One region of the Selenomonas sputigena ATCC 35185 genome, then DNA from elsewhere that is predicted to be linked to it. Evidence: riboswitches for the same ligand, from Rfam matches in the RefSeq annotation. Region 1 holds a riboswitch; each other region holds the start of a gene.
What was found. A riboswitch is a leader RNA that binds a small molecule or an ion and turns the genes downstream of it on or off. The one in region 1 is predicted to bind cobalamin.
Positions count from the first base shown of each region.

Region 2: linked by a shared signal. The riboswitch ahead of SELSP_RS09275 (TonB-dependent receptor plug domain-containing protein) and the one ahead of SELSP_RS06135 (TonB-dependent receptor plug domain-containing protein) in region 1 are both predicted to bind cobalamin.
Region 3: linked by a shared signal. The riboswitch ahead of SELSP_RS09270 (autotransporter outer membrane beta-barrel domain-containing protein) and the one ahead of SELSP_RS06135 (TonB-dependent receptor plug domain-containing protein) in region 1 are both predicted to bind cobalamin.
Region 4: linked by a shared signal. The riboswitch ahead of nikB (nickel ABC transporter permease) and the one ahead of SELSP_RS06135 (TonB-dependent receptor plug domain-containing protein) in region 1 are both predicted to bind cobalamin.

Region 1 is NC_015437.1:1,370,635-1,375,352, reverse strand. It holds gene SELSP_RS06140 (radical SAM protein) at 1-694, shown strand, start outside; cobalamin riboswitch at 777-955, shown strand; gene SELSP_RS06135 (TonB-dependent receptor plug domain-containing protein) at 1,123-3,099, shown strand; gene SELSP_RS06130 (ABC transporter substrate-binding protein) at 3,083-4,081, shown strand; gene SELSP_RS06125 (radical SAM/SPASM domain-containing protein) at 4,118-4,718, shown strand, end outside.
Region 2 is NC_015437.1:2,023,682-2,028,399, forward strand. It holds gene SELSP_RS09275 (TonB-dependent receptor plug domain-containing protein) at 1-1,084, opposite strand, end outside; cobalamin riboswitch at 1,313-1,516, opposite strand; gene SELSP_RS09280 (sugar phosphate isomerase/epimerase family protein) at 1,636-2,610, opposite strand; gene SELSP_RS09285 (heavy metal translocating P-type ATPase) at 2,914-4,718, opposite strand, start outside.
Region 3 is NC_015437.1:2,018,780-2,023,497, reverse strand. It holds gene SELSP_RS09275 (TonB-dependent receptor plug domain-containing protein) at 1-667, shown strand, start outside; cobalamin riboswitch at 828-982, shown strand; gene SELSP_RS09270 (autotransporter outer membrane beta-barrel domain-containing protein) at 1,279-4,718, shown strand, end outside.
Region 4 is NC_015437.1:1,254,636-1,259,353, forward strand. It holds gene queC (7-cyano-7-deazaguanine synthase QueC) at 1-661, shown strand, start outside; gene folE2 (GTP cyclohydrolase FolE2) at 672-1,490, shown strand; gene SELSP_RS05665 (lysylphosphatidylglycerol synthase transmembrane domain-containing protein) at 1,530-2,531, shown strand; cobalamin riboswitch at 2,645-2,894, shown strand; gene nikB (nickel ABC transporter permease) at 3,124-4,068, shown strand; gene nikC (nickel transporter permease) at 4,065-4,718, shown strand, end outside.

The DNA.
Region 1 (4,718 bases):
GACGTCGCCTGTCTGCAACGCGAACTGCTTCGGCTGCATCTCCCTGCAGCCCGCCGAGTGCTGTCCTTCGCCGCAGAGCCGCATCGCGTTCCGCCCGACGCCCGAGGAGATCGCGCAGGTCGGCATCTACCACCTTTCGACTGCGCCCGACGCCATCGTGAGCTTCGGACAGGGCTGCGAGGGCGAGCCATCGCTTGCGGCGGATGCGATTGCGGCAGCCGAGCGCCTGATTCGCGCTGAGACGAAGCGCGGGCAGATCAACATCAACACGAATGCCGGCTATACTGAGGGCATCCGAAAGATCGTCGATGCCGGTCTTGACTCCATGCGTGTGAGCATCATCAGCGCCATCGAGGAGAGCTATGCGGCGTACTACCGCAGCAATTACACGCTCGCCGACGTCAAGGAGTCGATCCGCTACGCGCTTTCGCACGGCGTATATGTGTCGCTCAATATGCTCTTCTTCCCGGGCTTTAATGACCGCGCCGAAGAACTCGAAGCGTGGCGCGGCTTCTTTTGCGAATTGCCCGTCAACATGGTGCAGGTGCGCAACCTCAATGTCGATCCCGACGCCTTCCTTGAAATTATGCCCGAAGCGCAGGGCGAGGCGGTCGGCGCTAGAGAGTTTTTGGAACGGCTCAAGAGGGAGTTTCCGCAACTCGTCATCGGCAGTTTCAGCCACTATGTTGAATAGAGAAATTTCCATAATAAGAATGATTCCTATAGAATTTATTTTCTTGACATAGGGATAAATCAGTGTTATCCTGTTATAGAAATTTTATATCGTTGGATCAGGTGTCGTAAGACTTAATAGGGAATCCGGTAGAAGCCGGAGCGGTCCCGCCACTGTAACAGCGAGCCAGCCTGCAAGGAATGTCACTGGGGCAATGCCCTGGGAAGGCGCAGGTGCGCGATGAGCTGGAGCCAGGAGAACTGCCTGATGGACAATCGCCATTTGACCTGCGAGTGATGGGAAGGGGATTAAGGAAGCGCCGTTTGGCGTTTCTTCGGTTGCACGAACGCAATCCTCCCGGCGAAACTGCCGGGAATTTTTTGCACCGCCCTTATGCGCCTTTTCTGCTTTGCAGGAGGGGCGCTTTATTTTGGGAAAGGGTGATGTAGATGAAAGGCAAGAAACATCTGACATGGGCGGTGCTTGCGGCAATCGCGGGCGTGAGCTTTGCAGGCGAGGCGTATGCGGCGGAAAATGCGGCGGCAGGAAAGGCGGCAGCGAAAACGACGCAGGTGCAGGAACAAAGTGCGGAAACTGCAGAAAGCGGCGGTCATGATCTGCCCGATACGCTCGTGACGGCGCAGCGCAGGCGAAAGAGTGATCTCGATACGCCCGCGACGACGACAATCATCACAGCGAAGGATATTGAAAAAGCGGGCTATCGCAACGTATTCGAGGCGATCGACCAGCAGATCGGCTCAACGAGTACATCCTATGGCGAGGCAGGGCAGGATTTCGGCTTTGCTGCCGGCCGCATCACGCTGCGCGGCTATGACAGGGGTACGCTCGTCATGGTCAACGGCGTGCCGATGAATCTCAAGAATTACCCGAGTACTGAAAATATACCCGCCGCGATGGTCGAGCGCATCGAGATCGTCAAGGGAGCTGCATCTACACTCTACGGCGGCGAGGCTATGGGCGGTGTTATCAATATCATTTTGAAGAAGCCGAAGGAGGGAGAACCAGAATTTCAAATAAATCAAACGGTTGGAAATTATTTCAAGAAAAGTGAAGCAACCTATATGGGAGATCGTATCATCGTCGATGTGAGTCGTGAGTGGTCAAAGGATCTATCGCATTCCAACGGCTTTGGCATTGATAAGATCTCATGGGTTGATTGGTGGGTCGGCAAGGGAAAGAAAAGCCGTGTGGGACTCATCGCACAACTGACCGAAGAAATATCTCTGAACTACAACTATATGGAAGGTGATATTACCCGCGGGGGAATCCAGTACAGGAAGTCAGGAAATACTCTTGTTCCTACGGGGGTGAAATATAATTATCGCTATAATGATCGCCGCCATACAGCTAGTCTGGTTTACCAAGGGAAAGAAAATGGCATCCACGCTGTTCTTGGTTATAACTATCGTCAGGTAGATGGGTATGACTATATCAAAAATCAAAAAAATGACAGCAACGCAACGATGGATGGTCAGATTTTCGACTTGCAAAAGAACTGGAAGATTGGAAAAGATTCGCTGGTTTTGGGCTATTCTTATAAGCGTGAGGGCATCGATACGCCGGCGAAAGAGCGTACGGCTGTGCGCACGGGAAATGCGCTTTATGCTTCATACAGCAAGCAATTCACGCCACGTTTCAATTTCACACTCGGACTGCGTGGTGAATGGATCAATGATCCCGAGGAGGATCAAAGCGTCTTTATGCCGCAATTCCAGACGAATTATCAATTCGATCGCAATACAGCATGGTACATCAATGTTGGCAAAGCATTTCAGATGCCGACGGTAGATGATAGCTTCCGGTATAAGAATTTCAATCCGACAGGTCTTAAGCCTGAGAGCGGCTGGACGTATGAAACCGGCATTAAGATTAGGCGTGGCAATGATCTGTGGAAAGCTGCTGTCTATCATATGGATATGAAGAATAAGATTGGCTGGGCTCTGAATCCGGCTACGCAGCAAAATTACGCAGTGAACAAGGGCGATTTTCGCAATACGGGATTTGAAATCGAATATACGAAACGCTTCAATGATACATGGAGCTTTAGCCTTGGTGCAGGATTCTCCAATCCTGAAATCAAGGATCCTTCGGGAAGTAAAGGCTGGGTACAGGATGCAGGACGCATCGAAGGACTCGTACGTGTTGATTATAAGATGAAAAAATGGCAGGGAAATTTGAACCTCAAATATCTTGGAGATCGTGAATATACGGCTCAAAGATATGGGGCAGCACAAGATGTGCCGGATAAGCTGCAGCTTAATATGAATGTTATCTATACAGCCGGCAAGAATGATACGGTGACGCTTGGTATCTACAATCTCCTCGATCGCGAGAACTATTCGAACCGCTACGGCAACCTCGATTTGCCGCTGAACTTCCGCCTGACCTATGCGCATACGTTCTGACGCATGGCGGCGCGGCGTGGTGCCGGCGCTCCTTCTCGCTGTCACCGTCCTCCTCTGCGCATGTGCGCGCGGGGGAACGGCGGTGGAGGAAGAAGCGGGCGATTTCTTTTGCGGCACAGACGATATGGGCACGGAGATCGTGCTGCATGAGAAGCCGCAGCGCATCGTCTCGCTCAATCTCGGTACGGATGAAATTTTGCTCGCGCTCGCGCCGCCTGAACAGATTGCGGCGCTTTCCTCTTATGTGGATGATGCGGGGCTTTCGTGCATGGCAGAGGCGGCGAAAGCTGTACCCGTCAAGCTACACGACAAGAGTCCTGAGCGCGTGCTCGCACAGCATCCCGACCTTGTGCTCACGACGGACAGCGTGCCGAAAGAGCTCGTAGCGAGTATGCGCGATCTGGGTCTGACGGTCTTTGTTTCCAAAACACCCAAGAGCATCGAGGCGGTTTTTCCGCGCATCAAGTCCATCGGCAAGGTGATTGGCAGGGAAGAGGAAGCGGCGGCCTTGACTGGAAGGCTGCATGAGCGCTTGGCGGATGTGACGCGGCGCACGGCGGACATTCCCGAAGACGAGAGGCCGATTGTCGTCGCTTTCGCTTTCAGCGGCGTCTTCGGGCGGCGCGACGACCTCTTCGACGATATGTGCCGCCATGCCGCGCTCAGAAACGGCGCAGCGATGGCGGGTCTCACGAAGGACAACAGCATCTCCATGGAGCAGGTCGTCGCGCTCGACCCCGACGTGTTCCTGCTGCCGTCATGGAGTGCCGAGGGGGAAAAGACGGAAGAATTCCGTGAGAAGCTGCGCAGTGACCCGTTGTTCAAGCATGTAAAGGCGGTGCGTGAGAACCGCCTCTACTGCGTGCCCGATACGTACCGCTACAGCGCTTCGCAAAATGCTGTCGAAGCCGTCTATGTGCTGGCAAAGACCGTCTATCCCGAGCGTTTTGCCAATGAAGACGGCGCGAGTGCAGGAAATTGATGCTTGATATGCAAGCGTGCCGGAAAGGGGCGAGCGATGGGGCTGAAGATGCTGGTGCTGAGCCTGACGGGAGACTGCAACCTCGCTTGTCGCTATTGCTATGCAAGCGGCCAAGCGAGGCGCATGATGGCATGGGAAACGGCGCGGCGGGCTGTCGAGCTGGCTGCCTCTGGCGGCGATCCGTTCCTCCTGCAGTTTTCGGGCGGCGAACCTCTGCTTGCATTGCCGCTCCTTGCGCGTATTGCCGCCTATGTGCGCGATCATCGCATCAAGGCGCGCATGGCCGTTCAGACGAACGGCACGCTGCTGACGGAAGAGGCGGTGAATATCCTATGCGATTCCAACATGGGCATCGGCGTGAGCCTCGATGGCAGGCCGGCAGTGCATGATCGCCAAAGGCAATATTCGGACGGCAGAGGTTCTGCCGCTGACGTGGCGGCGGGCATCGAGCGCCTTGCGCGGCGTGGCGTCGGCATCGGATTGACGTGCGTCGTGACGGCGGAGAATGTCCACAGCCTGACCGATGTCGTCGATATGGCCTATTACTTCGGCAATGTGCATCGCGTCGGTTTCGACCTCCTGCGTGCGCAGGGGCGCGGCACGAACGCCGCTTTGCCGCGAGAAAGCGATATGGCGG
Region 2 (4,718 bases), 650 kb from region 1:
TCGACGTATCGTCATACGTGAAATCCACACCGGTCGTCAGGAGATGATCGCCGAAGCGCTTATCATACTGGTCACTGAGCTTCCAGCTGTAGACGTCCATCTCGTAGCTCGATCCTAGCGGCGTCCACATGTTATGGTAAAAGAGATTATAATTATAGCGGCTGCGGGAAAGGACCATCTGATTCTTCGAGGTATCGTCAATCTTCGCATTCCAGATCAAGTCTACATCAAAATGATCGTAGCGTCCTCGATTCTGCTTCAATCCCTGCTGCTTTTCATACAGCGCTTGATAGCGGTCTCCATCCTTGTAACTGCGCAGGTTGAGCACAAGGTACGAAGCCTTGCTGAGATCTTTGCCGAGGTGTATGTTGACGGAATCAGCGTCGAGTCCTGAAGGAACTTCATTGCCATGCCCATCTTTGAAGTCGTTGCTCTTGTCCTTCTGATACTTGAGCCGCCAATCAAGACCGTTCTCGCTGCCCTCGTAAGCAACACTGTAGAGCTGCTTGCCGAAGCTGCCATAAGCCGCCTCAACCGTCGCTTTCGCGTTCTTCGCCTTCTTCGTGATGATGTTGATGACGCCGCCCTTAGCATCCGAGCCGTAAAGCGTCGATGCCGAGCCGCGCAGCACCTCGATGCGGTCAATACCGCTGAGATCCTTCATCGCTGATGTCAGTGACGCCGCAAAGCCACCTGCATAATTCTGCTTCACACCATCAATGAGAACAACAACATCCTCCGAGCCATTGATATAGAACTTTGTGCTGTTATTATACCCTGCCGGCGCATACTGATTGACCGTAACGCCCGGGACATCGCGCAGAGCCTGCGTCAGATCCGTATAGTGGCGCTTTTCGAGATCCTTTCCCGTGATGACCGTGATATTTGCATTCGCCTTGAGCTCCTGTACCGGCGTGCGCGTCGCCGTGACGACCGTCTCGTCGAGCGAATGCTCCGATACGGCATCCTGCGTCGACTCCGCTTCTGCGGCAAACACTTGCCCCCCCGCAGGATACAAAGCAGCGAACGTAAGCGCCGCCGCCACCGTCGCGCCGAGTTTCTTCCTCGACCCTGTTCTTCCCATTTCAATCTCCTCCTAAAATTCTGCCCACAGACAAATTTATATTCAGCCGCCGCCCTTGCTTTATCGACGGATAAATACCGAGAATAGCACACATTCCCATTCCCATACAAAAAAGCCCTCCCTGCATCGCAGAAAGGGCACACTCCTATCACAATGGCACCGCAAAAGCCGCTTTGCCCAAAGGCAAATACGCTGCCGAAAATCTCCTTCCCATCGCTCGCAGGTCAAACGGTGATTGTCAATCAGGCAGTTCTCCTGGCTTCAGTTCATCACCTGTCTGCGCCTTCCCAAGGATTGACTCCTCAGTGACCATCTCAAGAAACACAAAGATTTTTCTCGTGCAGACCGGCTCGCTGCTACAGTGGCGGGACCGCTCCGGCATATACCGGATTCCCTATTAAGTCTTGCGACACCTGATCCAATCGGTATGAAGTTTTGCTAGTTTCCGAAAGATAGCGTAGCATTGAACAATACTCTTGTCAAGTAGGAATATCAGAAACTATGAATTTCTGCACTTCTGATCTTTAAGAAATCACCGACACATTCAGTTTCTATGAAATCGTATTCCGCAAAGCTTCTTGCTGTGTTTGCAGCTTTTCTTCCCAATCGGTACGCGAGCGCTGTATGAACTCGTGCACAAGATAGTCGGGGCAGATAAGATCGACGATGCGCCGCGCCGCATCCGTCTGAAACGGCTGATGGCGGTCGACCTGCAGGACGTATTCCATGGCTTCCTGCCAAGACAGGCTGCGATGCTCGCCCGCATGCTCCTCCATCATGCGCTTCGTATAGCTTCCCGAAAGCGATTGATGAAGATGCACGCCGTAGATTCGCTTGCCAAGTTCGCCAAGATTTCGATAAATCTCCTTCACATAGCGTGCACCATCTTCTTCGCTCGTGAGATCAGCATTCGTATTCATCAGATGCCCGACATCGAGCATGAAGCCCGTATCCGCATGGGAAACGCGCTCCAAAAGCGCACCTGCAAGCTGCGGCTTTTGAAATGTCAATCCCGGCCACCAGAGATTTTCAAAGAGTAGGCGCACACCCTGCGGTATCTCATCTGCGATCTCGTTGACAAGCTCGATTGTCCCTTCGATGACTTCTTCATCGGTATGAGCGAACTCGCGCGTATACATCTCCGAAGTCACATTGTGCGCGACATGAAAGACGAGATACTGCGGCCGACAAGTCGCCGCTTGGCGCAGATTCTCTTTCCAGCTTTCCACCCAGTCATCAACATCAAGAGAGCCATAGTAGGCGCGGATATTTTCCTCCGTGCCGAACTCTGCAAGGAGCGCAGCTTTATCCCCGCGCCAAAAATCCAGCCACGACGGCCAGAAAAGGAGATGTACGCCCTTGATATACGTGGGCGGATACATCGCTCGATCCCACGGCGCACAGAGCATGAATTCGATGCCATCGAGTCCGTAGCGCTGAATGAATTCATGGAGGGCTTCCGTTTTATTTTGCAGCAAATTCTCTATATCGCAGCCTGCATTCGATATATTCACCAGTTCCAGCATAAAATCTCCTGATTCATTATCGTCTGAAAAATTCCTTCATTTTGAAAAACATGGCAAGTTCAGTCTATCATAGACGGACATCCAACGTCAAGAATCTGGACGGAACGATATATATCATGGAATTTACTATGAAAGTCCAAGAAGTCAAGCCCGAAGGGCGCAGACGGATTGGTAAACTTTCATTAAGGGCGGCGCACAATGTCCACAAAGTGGACGTTTGTGCGTGTAGCTTATGCAATCCATAGGACTTTGCATAAATTAGATCCAACTCATGCAAAGCCATGCTCTTATATTTATGAAACTCTAGTCAAATTTCCTATCGTAGAGCAGCGCAGCGATCAGGACGACGAAGCACGAGCCGGCATTGTGCACGAGCGCACCCGTCGTAGGGTTGAGCTCCTGCATGAGAGACAGGACGATGGCAACAAAATTGATGCACATCGAGAGCGTGATGCTGAGCTTGATCGTCGTCGCCGTGGCATTGGCGAGGCGCTTGAGGTAGGTCACCTCGCCAACATCGTCGCGCATCAGCGCTATGTCAGCGGCTTCGACGGCGATATCGCTTCCCATCACGCCCATCGCCGCGCTGACGTCAGCACACTTCAAGGCGGGTGCGTCGTTCACGCCATCGCCAATCATCAGAACTTTGCGCCCCTTTTCCTGCAGGTTCCTGACGTGTGCGACCTTATCTTCGGGCAAAAGATCCGCATGGATCTCGTCGATGCCGACTTGGCTCGCAAAGTAGGCCGCGGTTTCCTTGTTGTCACCCGTCAGGAGCACGGTGCGCACATCCATAGTGTGCAGGCGCTCGACCATCGCCTTCGCCTCGGGACGCAGCGTATCGGAGAGGGCGAGCGCACCGATGCACCTCTCCCCTTCCGCCGCGAGCACGAGCGCCTTGCCTTCGGCGCGCAGGCGCTCCAAAGCTTCACGCATCGGCGCTTCCGGCATGACGCCGTTTTCCGCGAGAAAGCTCACGCTGCCGCACAAGAGTTTTCGCCCTGCGACCTTTGCCGAGACGCCCCTGCCCGCCGTCATGCGGAAATTCTCCGAAGGCGCAAGCGCGACGTCCTGCGCCTTCGCATGGGCGACGATCGCCTTGCCCAGCGGATGCTCGCTCCTCGCCTCAGCGGAGGCGACGATTTGGAGCAATTCCTCTTCACTGACAGTTTCAGCAAAGGGCAGGACATCGCTGACAGAGAGTTTGCCGCAGGTCAATGTGCCTGTCTTGTCGAAGGCGATCGTATCGACCTTGCCCATCTTTTCCAAGGTCTCGCCCGATTTGATGATGACACCGCGCTTCGTCGCCTGTCCGATCGCCGCCATGATCGCCGTGGGCGTCGCCAAGACGAGAGCGCACGGGCAGAAGACGACCAGCAGCGTGACTGCAATGATGATGTTCGCCGTCGCAGCATAGGCGCCGACGGCGAGCACGAGCACGATGGGAACGAGCCAGCTCGCCCAGCGGTCGGCGATGCGCTGCATCGGCGCCTGCTTATCCTCGGCTTCCTGCACCATGCGGATGAGCCTTTGCAGGGAGCTTGACTCGCCGACCTCCTTCACTTCGACATCGACCGAGCCAAAACAGTTGAGTGTGCCGCAGAAGATCTCTTCGCCCACACCCTTGTCGACGGGCAGGGATTCGCCCGTCATGACGGACTGATCGACGGAAGTCTCGCCTGCAAGAATCGTGCCGTCCACGGGAATCCGTTCGCCAGGCAGGATGCGCAGCACATCGCCGCGCACGATCTCTTCGAGCGCGATCATTTCCTCCCTGCCGTTTCGGATTCTCCGCCCCTGCGTCGGCGAAAGCGCGAGGAGATTCTTTAATCCCTTCTTCGCACGCTCCGTAATCGCCTCTTCGAGAAGTGCGCCGAGCGCCATGATGAAGGCGACCTCGCCCGCCGCGAAGAGATCGCCGATGGCGATCGCTGCAAACATCGCCATCGAGATCAGAAGCGCCGATGAGATCTTGCTGATGCCGCGATTGTAAATGATGCGCCAAACGGACAGGTAGAGCAGCGGAATGCCGCAGATGACGACCGTAACCCATGCGGGGTCGAACGGCAAAATCTGCATGGGCGCCGCTTCCGCGCCGAACTCCTCCA
Region 3 (4,718 bases), 650 kb from region 1:
AACTCATGCCTATGTAGCTTATACCGAGTATTTCCTGACCCCGACGCCGAATCAGCTCTATGCGCCGACATATGGCAATCCGAACCTCAAGCCCGAGTCCGGCGATACGCGGGAGATCGGTATTGCGCATGATTTTGGCAAAGGACTGAATGTTGCAGCGCACTACTATTGGCGTCATTCCAAGGATCGTATCGGCTTTCATCCCGTGACATATCAGAATATCAACGTTGGCGATGAGGATGCACATGGCTGGGATCTGCAGCTTGCGAAGCGCTTTGACTCACATGTGAGTGCACGCCTTGGCTATACGAACACGCATGTTGGTAAGACCGAACAGCGCAAAGCAAATGTTGATGGTTATTTGCCGACGCATCAGTGGAATATCGGTGTGGATTACAAGAATCGGAGATTCGACGCATCCTTGATGGCACGCGCCATGATTGACCGTCCGGGTCCCGTGGACAACGCTTTCCCGGAGACGTCGTACTGGGTCTGCGATTTCGGCATGAACTATAAGATCATGGAAACGACGAAGGTCTATCTCAAGGTCAACAATCTCTTCGATAAGTTCTATGCTGAGCGTTCCAATGTGAACTACGGTGGAGCCGGTCAGTGGTGGACGGCTCCGGGACGCAGCTTTGTCGTCGGCGTGGAGCATAGCTTCTAAATATTAAAAAATAATTAAACATATACCTTACGGCTATTCATATTGTTTGATTTATGATATGATAAATGCGTATAGGTTATAAAAGAAAAGAGGAGGCGCTTCTGCTGGTTACGGCATGGCTTTTGAGAGCTTTCCAAGAGCCAAGACAACTTCATACCACAAGAAATGGAAGCCGCAAGGCTGAGTGTGGGGAATCCGGTGTGAATCCGGAGCTGTTCCGCAACTGTATGGGGAGTCCTGCCATCGTACGTCTCTCACAAAGAGATGGCAGGATGATGAGCTAAGTCAGAGTGCCGCCTGTTTTCTTTTCGTCACGTCACTTGCGCGATACAAGATGGCGCGTAGCAGGCCAAGGAGTTTGGGCTGTCGTTTGACAGTTCTCATTTTCATGGAAGGCTATGTGTTCTTTTTGTGTCGCGTTTTTTTGTTGGAGTGCTGTCAAGGGAGGCGATGGCAATGGTGTTGGAAAGGCTGAGAACCTGTTAGAAAGGCTGGCAGGCCGGTAAGCGGTTTGAGAGTATTTATGGCGCGGACTGCGCCGCTGAGAAACATGGCAGAGAAAAGAAGTCGCTGAAGAAAGCGATTTCACAGAACAAAGGAGAGATAAAGATATGAGGAAAAAAGCGCGTCTGAAGCAACTGACTTTAGGCATTGCCGCAGCCTTGCTGGCAGGCTCATGGCAAGTGCCGGCGTGGGCGGCAGAGCAGGGACCGATCAAGGAAGATACGACGCTGACGGCGGATACCGAGGTCAAGGCAGATAAGAATACGATCAAGTGGAATATTGTGAATGGCGCATCGGCTGTTTATGCGAACAGCTCGCTTACGCTCGATATGGCAGGGCACGATCTCAAACTGGATATTCGCAATCTAAAGAATGAGAATAATCGCGCCTCGGGACTTCATATTCGCCCTAATGCAACGTTAACTGTTCATAGCGATAAGAACAATGCCAGTGCGGCAAACCGTCTCATCACCATCAATGCCCATGGAAACTGGAAGGATGCCGATCAGCATGGCGGTGCGACAAGCGGCATTCGGTTCGACGAATATGCAAAAAAACCGATGAAAGCGGATATCCATGCAGATGTGCAGATCAATGAGCTTTGGGCAGGCAGAGAATTTGCCCGCGGCATTTGGGCGCCGGGTAAAGCGACGCTCAATCTGGATGGCACGTTCACGATAAAACCGGGAGCCGTCTACCATTATTGGACGGAAGCCGGACTGGGGAACGTGAAATCACCGAGTACGTATGGTATTCATGTGACAGGAGAGAGTAATACGCTGAATATTCGTCGCGTGGATATTGACGATCCGAAGATCCAGCGCGGCATTCAGTTTGGTGATGAATTCAATTCTGCTAAAGACAGCGTTCTGCGCATCGGCGGCGGCAAGCTGAAGATTGCCGACAACAAGGCGCGCGATCAATGGTTGATGTGGGTGAAGGGATCGAGCAAAACCTATTTCAATGTGAATGAGGCGGGCACCGATGCTGCGGATCAAAAGACGGAGCTGGCAGGTCCCATTCATACGGAAAACGGCGGCGAAGTCTACCTCGGCCTTAATGGAGCGGATTCCAAATGGCTCGGCGGTACGGAAGCTGGCGCAACGGGAAAGACGACGCTCTTTTTGAAGAACGGCGCGACGTGGGATACGATGAACGGCGGGCGCGGCACGCGGCTTGCCCGACTCTCAAGCACGAATGGCAATGAGGGAAACATTTTCCAAAATGATGCAGGCAAGCTGACGATTGACGACTATGCGGGTCGGCAAAAGATCTACTACAGTCATACGGGCGGCGACGGCACAGACACATCGCACTACACGGCAGGTGATACGCACATCAAAAAGGCGGCGGCGAACTCTTTCGTCACGATGGTGACGGACCGCACAAATCCTGCAGCGAATGAAGAACAGATTCATAAAACGCTCAACGCACTCGCAGGTAAGCTCTACTACGATGCAGCAAAGAGCGGGGAAGACCATCTCACGGGTCGGGCAATGCTCGCGGAAGGCTTGACGGCATCTTCGGCAGAAGTCAAGGTCGAGCGCATGAAGTTCTCTGCGACGACTGGGCAAGGCAGCACGGACGGTACGCCCGCTGCTCCCTTGCCGCCTGTTACGCCGCCAGGCACGACGCCTGGACAGCCATCTACGCCGCCCGCTTCTGCCGTGCTGGATACGACGCAGCAGATTGCAGAAGTCGGTTTTGACAGCATGGATCTGAGCGAGAAGTGGAAGAATGATGGCTACGGCGATGACAACGGGCACTATACCTTTGACAAGGACGTCATCATTCGCACGAAGGCGAGCGACAACAAGGTGATCCCTGCGCAGCGATATTATACGGGCGGTATCGTGGTTGATGAGGAGGCTCCTGAAGGGCCTGTCACTGTCGATATGAAGGCTCATAGGCTGACGCTGAACAGTACGGCGGACTCGGATGAAAGATATGCGAGCGGTATCGTGGCGACTGCCGGAAATCTGGAAATCAAGCGTGCGGGCGGCATCGATATCAATATTACGGGCAGCAAGCGCTCAGAACACGGCATCTATGCCATGGCAACCAGTCGCAGAGATGGCCGTATCGTCATAGAAAACGACGATACAGCACCGCATGCAGTTAAGATTCGCAATACATCGAGCGGGGAAAAAGGCAACGCCATCACGGCAAAAGGTGCATCATCGAGAAGCGCCCTCGTCGACATCAAGGGGCTTGTCGATATCGAGCAGGATAAGGAAAATCTTCTCTATGCCTCGAATGACGGCGAAATCCGTATCGGCGGCGGACGCATGATGGCCGGAGCGAATGCGAAAGCCGTGCATATCACGAGGCAAGGCAAGGTATTCATCAATGCGAGAAGCGCCGGTGACGGCGTTGACGCTGCTTCGACGGAGCGCGATGTCAAGGTCGAAGGCAACGTGTTGCTTGAGGGCAATGGCGGCGTCTTCGGTGCAGCGCTCAATACGGAACAGTCCTACATCAAGGGAAAGATTGGCAGCTCGGGCAGCGGGAGTACTCGTCTTCTGCTGGCAAATGGTGCGCGTTGGGATAATCAGTCGGTCGGTATCGGCGGCGATACGATTGGCAGGAGTCATTTGACACATTTGAAGTCGGACGGCGGCGCGATTCACCAGAATGATACGCAGGATCTCACCATTGACAAGTTCGAAGGCAAAGCAAAGCTGTTCTATAAGCATGAAAGCGACGGCACGGACACCGCCCATTACAAAGCGGGCGACACGCATATCAAGAGTGCGGCGGAAAATGCTGAAATCACGGTCGCCACAGATGCTGATCGTGTGAATCTGTCGGACGATGCTGCGGTCCATAAGACGCTGAACGCGCTTGCGGGCAAGCTCTACTACGATGCTGCCGCTACCGAGCGCCATCTCAAGGGCAAGGCAATGATCGCCGAAGGACTGACTGCTTCATCGGCGTCGAAGAAGTTGGAGGATATCACCTTCAAAGCAAATGGACAGGGAAGCGTCAAGGAAGATATCGGCGAAGGACGTCAGATTGCGGAGGGCGACTGGAAAGGTGCAGTCCGTGAGCAGAAGTATTGGGACAAGAAGGGCGTTCGCAGCGGCTCGACCTACAGCTTCAGCAACGACGCTGCATTTTCTCCCAAGCTCAGCGACAATCCCGTCAAGGCGCTGAACGAGTACAGCCGCTATGATTTCGGTGGTATCTTGTGGGGCAAAGGAAAGAACGGCAGTATCCATATGAATGGGCATGCGCTGAATATTGATACCGGAGTCGGCAATGTCCGTACGCAATCGGGAGAGCGTCGCGGCGACGAGTCCACCGGCATTCTGGTGAACGGTGGTACGCTTGAGCTGAAGTCGCTCGGCAAGACGACGATTCAGGCGCACAACAACGGCATCCATCTGGTAGGTGATCAGAGGAAGGGGAATGCGAACCTCTATATCAAGAATCAGGCAGATGCAGATCATGCCGTGAAAATTATGTCTAAGGACAAGGGCATCTATCTCGAAAGCTACAACGGCGCTGCGCGGTTGGAAATCGACGGCATGGTCGATATTGATGC
Region 4 (4,718 bases), 120 kb from region 1:
AGTGCTGCTTTCGGGCGGACTTGATTCGACGACCTGCATGGCCGTCGCAAAGGAGCAGGGGAAAGAACTTTATCCCATCAGCTTTGACTATCATCAGCGTCACAGCATCGAGCTGGAAGGCGCGAAGAAGATTGCAGCTTTTTACAAAGTGAATCGTCATTTGATCATCGAGACGAACATGGAAGCGATCGGCGGCTCGGCGCTGACGGACGACAGCATCGCCGTGCCCGAGGGCGACGTTTCGCGCACGTCGGTTCCCGTGACCTACGTGCCTGCAAGAAATCTGATCTTCTTGAGCTATGCGCTCGGCTATGCCGAAACCATCGGCGCGCGCTCCGTCTACATCGGCGTCAACAGCGTCGACTATTCGGGCTATCCCGACTGCCGTCCCGAATTTATTCGGCATTTTCAGGCCGTCGCGGACTACTCGACGGAAGCGGCCTCCGAAGGAAAGCGCATCGAGATCGTCACGCCCCTGCAGAATTTGTCCAAAGCCGATATCGTGCGCTTGGCGACGCGTCTTGCCGTGCCGTTGGAGCTTACGCACAGCTGTTACAGCGGCGGTGAAAAGGCGTGCGGCGTCTGCGACAGCTGCAAACTGCGCCTGCAGGGCTTCGCGGCTGCCGGCATAAAAGACCCGATCGAGTATGAAAAGCGCTGAAGAAACGATGATGAAAGACATACAGAAAAGCGCGGATATGCGCGGCATCGACATACAGCATGTCGGCATCAAGGACGCCCATCTGCCGTTTCGCATCAAGACGAAGGCGGGCGATTTCCAGCAAGTCACAGCGCGCATCCGCTTTACGGTTTCCCTGCCAAAGGAGTACAAGGGCACGCACATGAGCCGCTTCCTGGAAATCTTGCAGCAGTGGTGCGACAAGCCCGTAGCGGAAGAAGAGATGGAAGCCATGCTGCAGGACGCGCTTCATCGTCTTGAAGCAGAGACGGCGAAGCTGCGCCTTTCCTTCAAGTATTTCATCGAGAAGGAAGCGCCGGCAAGCGGCAAGAAATCCGTGCTCGACCTTGATTGCTTCTTTGAGGGCGAAAAGCGTGCGGGCGAGGCGATGTCGTTCCGTCTTGGCGTCACCGTGCCTGCGACATCCCTCTGCCCGTGCAGCAAGGCGATCTCGCGCTACGGTGCGCACAATCAGAGGAGTCTTCTGCAAGCAGTCGTCGAGTTCAAGCCGCCCGCGCCGTGCATCTTCATCGAGGATCTCGCCGCGCTCATGGAAGAGCAGGCGTCGTGCCCGATCTATCCGCTGCTGAAGCGTGAAGATGAGAAGTATGTGACGGAAAAAGCATACGAGCAGCCAAAGTTTGTCGAGGACATCCTGCGCGACCTCGTGCTCGCCCTACGTCCCTTGCCCGGACTCTTTTGGTTCTCGCTTTCCTGCGAGAATTTTGAGTCGATTCACAATCACAGCGCCTATGCGAGCCACGAAGAATATGTGAATTGCGAGGCGAGGACAGCCGGTAAAGAGCAATGATCTGAGAAACTGCGTCGGGCCGCTCTGAGGAGGTGTCAAATGAAGGTGTTCTGCAAGCGTTTCATCGTACCGCTGCTGCTCGTTTTCTTCATCTCGGGCGCCGTCATCTATTCGACGGTCGACATTCATACGTTGAAAAATCTCACAGCGTTCCAGCCGTGGTCCATCGCCCTTGCGCTCCTCTGCGTGAGCCTTGGTCTGACGCTTGACGGCACGCGCCTCATGCACCTCGTGAAGATCTCGGGCGAGCACATCACGCTGGGACAGGCGGTGCAGGTGGTCTTCGGCAACTACTTCCTCGCGCTTCTGACGCCGGGGGCAACGGGCGGCGCTGTGGCGCAGCTCATGTTCCTGCGTCATGCAGGCGTACCGGCGGGCAAGGCGACGGTGCTTGTCATCGTGCGAACCCTCGTGTCCATCCTCTTCCTTATATGCTGCATGCCGTTCATTTTCCTGCACGACGCAGGCATCCTGCCTGGCGTGGACAATCATACGCTGATGCTCGTCTCCGTCATCGCCTTCGTCATCATCGCACTCATCGCGCTTGCCTTTCGCGCGAATGCGTTCGACTACATCATCCTGCGCCTGACGAAGCGACTGAGTGCGAAGCGCAGCAAAAAGCTGCTCTCTTTCTATCGTGATCTCAAGATGGGTGTGCATCTCCTCGCGTCCTCGCCCAAGAGCATGCTTCGCATCTTTTTTGAATCAGGCTTAAGTCTCATGTTCATCTATGCCATCGTTCCGTGTCTTCTTTTGGGACTCGGCGTGACAGAAGCCGATTGGTACACGGTCATGGGGCGCATGATTTTCCTCAACATGCTGCTCTACTTCACGCCGACGCCCGGCGGTTCCGGCATCGCGGAGGGCGGATTCGTCCTGCTCTTTGCCGATTCCGTACCGGCAGGCACCGTCGGCATCCTCGCCGTTTGCTGGCGGCTCATCGCCGAGTACATCCCGTTCTTCATCGGTCTTTACTACACGCTCAAGGTATTTGGCAGAGATTTTATGCATCGCCAGATGGAGCAGCAGGAGGATGGCTGAGCGTACAGGTATATCGCAAGGAGAAATAATGTTTCTTAAAGAAAATTTTTTCGTGCGCTTGCCATGATAGGAACTTTGCTATATAATTACCGATAGTAATTGTTTTCTCAAAAATTCATACAGACGTCATAAGTGTCGCCGATGTATATCGGCGAGCGATGAGAGGAAAATGGGTGAAAGACCCATGCTGTCCCGCAGCTGTAATCGGGGAATTTGTTTCCATGGGAAACGCTGGAATCGCTGTTTCTTATGAAAGTGCTGAATGCGTCGGCACTTCCTGACATGTCACTGGGGAAAATCCGGGAAGACGGAAACAAACGATGATCCGAGAGCCAGAAAGCCTGCTTATGATAAGATTCATTGCTTGACTTACGAGAGATGAGGAGATGGATGCCAGGGTATATTCGTTGGCGGAATATACCCGTGGTATTTTGCGCTTGCAGGAAAAATCCGCATGTCTTGTCTTGGTTGACGGACATGCGTTTTTTTATGGAAATGCCGGATAGCTGGGCGTTTCCTTATAGAGACCGATTCTGAGGATTCGGTCGCAAATGTCTTTTTTATATGATTTTTAAGGAGATGAGGTATTGCATTGAAAGGAAAAGATTTGATACGTCGCCTGTGTCAGATGCTCATCACGCTTTTGGGCGTTACATTCTTGACATTCGGTCTGACGTATCTCGCTCCCGGTGATCCTGTAGAGATGATCCTGGAGACTGGCGATACGATGGTGTCGCAGGAAACTATCGAAAAGACACGTCACGAATTGGGGCTTGACCGTCCCTTCCATGAGCAGTATCTGCACTGGCTTTCCGGCTTGCTGCATGGCGATATGGGCATGAGCTATTCCGCCAAGATGCCGGTTGCCGAAAAGCTTGAGCAGAATCTTCTCGGCACGCTGCTTCTGGCAGGAACAGCAACCTTGATGATGCTCGTCGTTTCTGTGCCTTGCGGAGTCATCGCAGCTTTATATCGCAACCGTTGGCCGGATTATTTGATTCGCGGCGTGTCCTTTCTCGGCGTTTCGATGCCAAGCTTCTGGGTCGGCTTGCTGCTTCTCTTCGTCTTCGGTTTGAAATTGGGACTGTTCCCGATTTCGGGCGGCGAGGTCACTCTGGAAGGGTTGATTCTTCCGTCTGCAACCCTGGCGATCCTCCTGTCTTCCAAGTATACGAGGCAGGTGCGTATCGCCGTGCTCGAAGAGTTCAGTCAGGATTACGTCATCGGCGCCAAGGCTCGCGGTCTGTCCATGCAGCGCATTCTGTGGCGCCATGTGCTGCCCAATGCGTTTTTGCCGCTCATCACGCTCTTCGGTTTGGCTCTAGGCTGGCTCTTGGGCGGTGTGGCGATCGTCGAGATCGTCTTCGGCTGGCCCGGCATAGGCCGCCTGGCGGTGCGGGCGATCGAGATGCGAGACTATCCGTTGTTGGAGGGATTCGTTCTCTGGACAGCCATCTTCTACATGGTAGTCAACTTCCTTGTGGATCTGTCCTATGTGTATCTTGATCCGCGCCTGAAGAAGGGGGAGAGGCCATGAGCAAGGACGCAAAGCTCCTGCGCTTCTATTCCATATTGGCAGGGTTGATCTTCCTCACAGCGCTTCTCGCGCCCTTCATCTTGACGCAGGATCCCTATGAGTCGTCGATGCAGCAGGCATTTCTGCCGCCTTCCGCCGAGCATTGGTTCGGAACGGATAAACTCGGGCGCGATCTCTTTACGCGCGTGATTTACGGCGCGCGCATATCGGTGTTCATGTCTTTGACGGTCGTCATCCTCATCGCCGGCATCGGCTCTGCCATCGGCGTCGTTGCCGGCTATGTCGGCGGCAAGGTGGATACGATCATCATGCGCCTTGCCGATATGTTCCTCGCCTTTCCGGGCATCGTGCTGGCGATTGCCATTGCGGGCATGATGGGCGGCAGCGTGGTCAATGCCATCCTCGCTCTTGTCGCCGTCGGTTGGACGAAGTATGCACGCCTGGCGCGCAGCATGACGCTGAAGGTGCGCCAGCAGGATTATATCGCGGCGGCTGTGACGAACGGCACGCGTCCCGTGCAGATGTTTTTCCGCCATATCGCGCCCAATATCCTTTCCATCATACTGGTGACGGCAGCCGTCGATATCGGGGCGATGATGATGGAGCTGGCAGGTCTTTCGTTCCTAGGCTTTGGCGCGCAGCCGCCGACG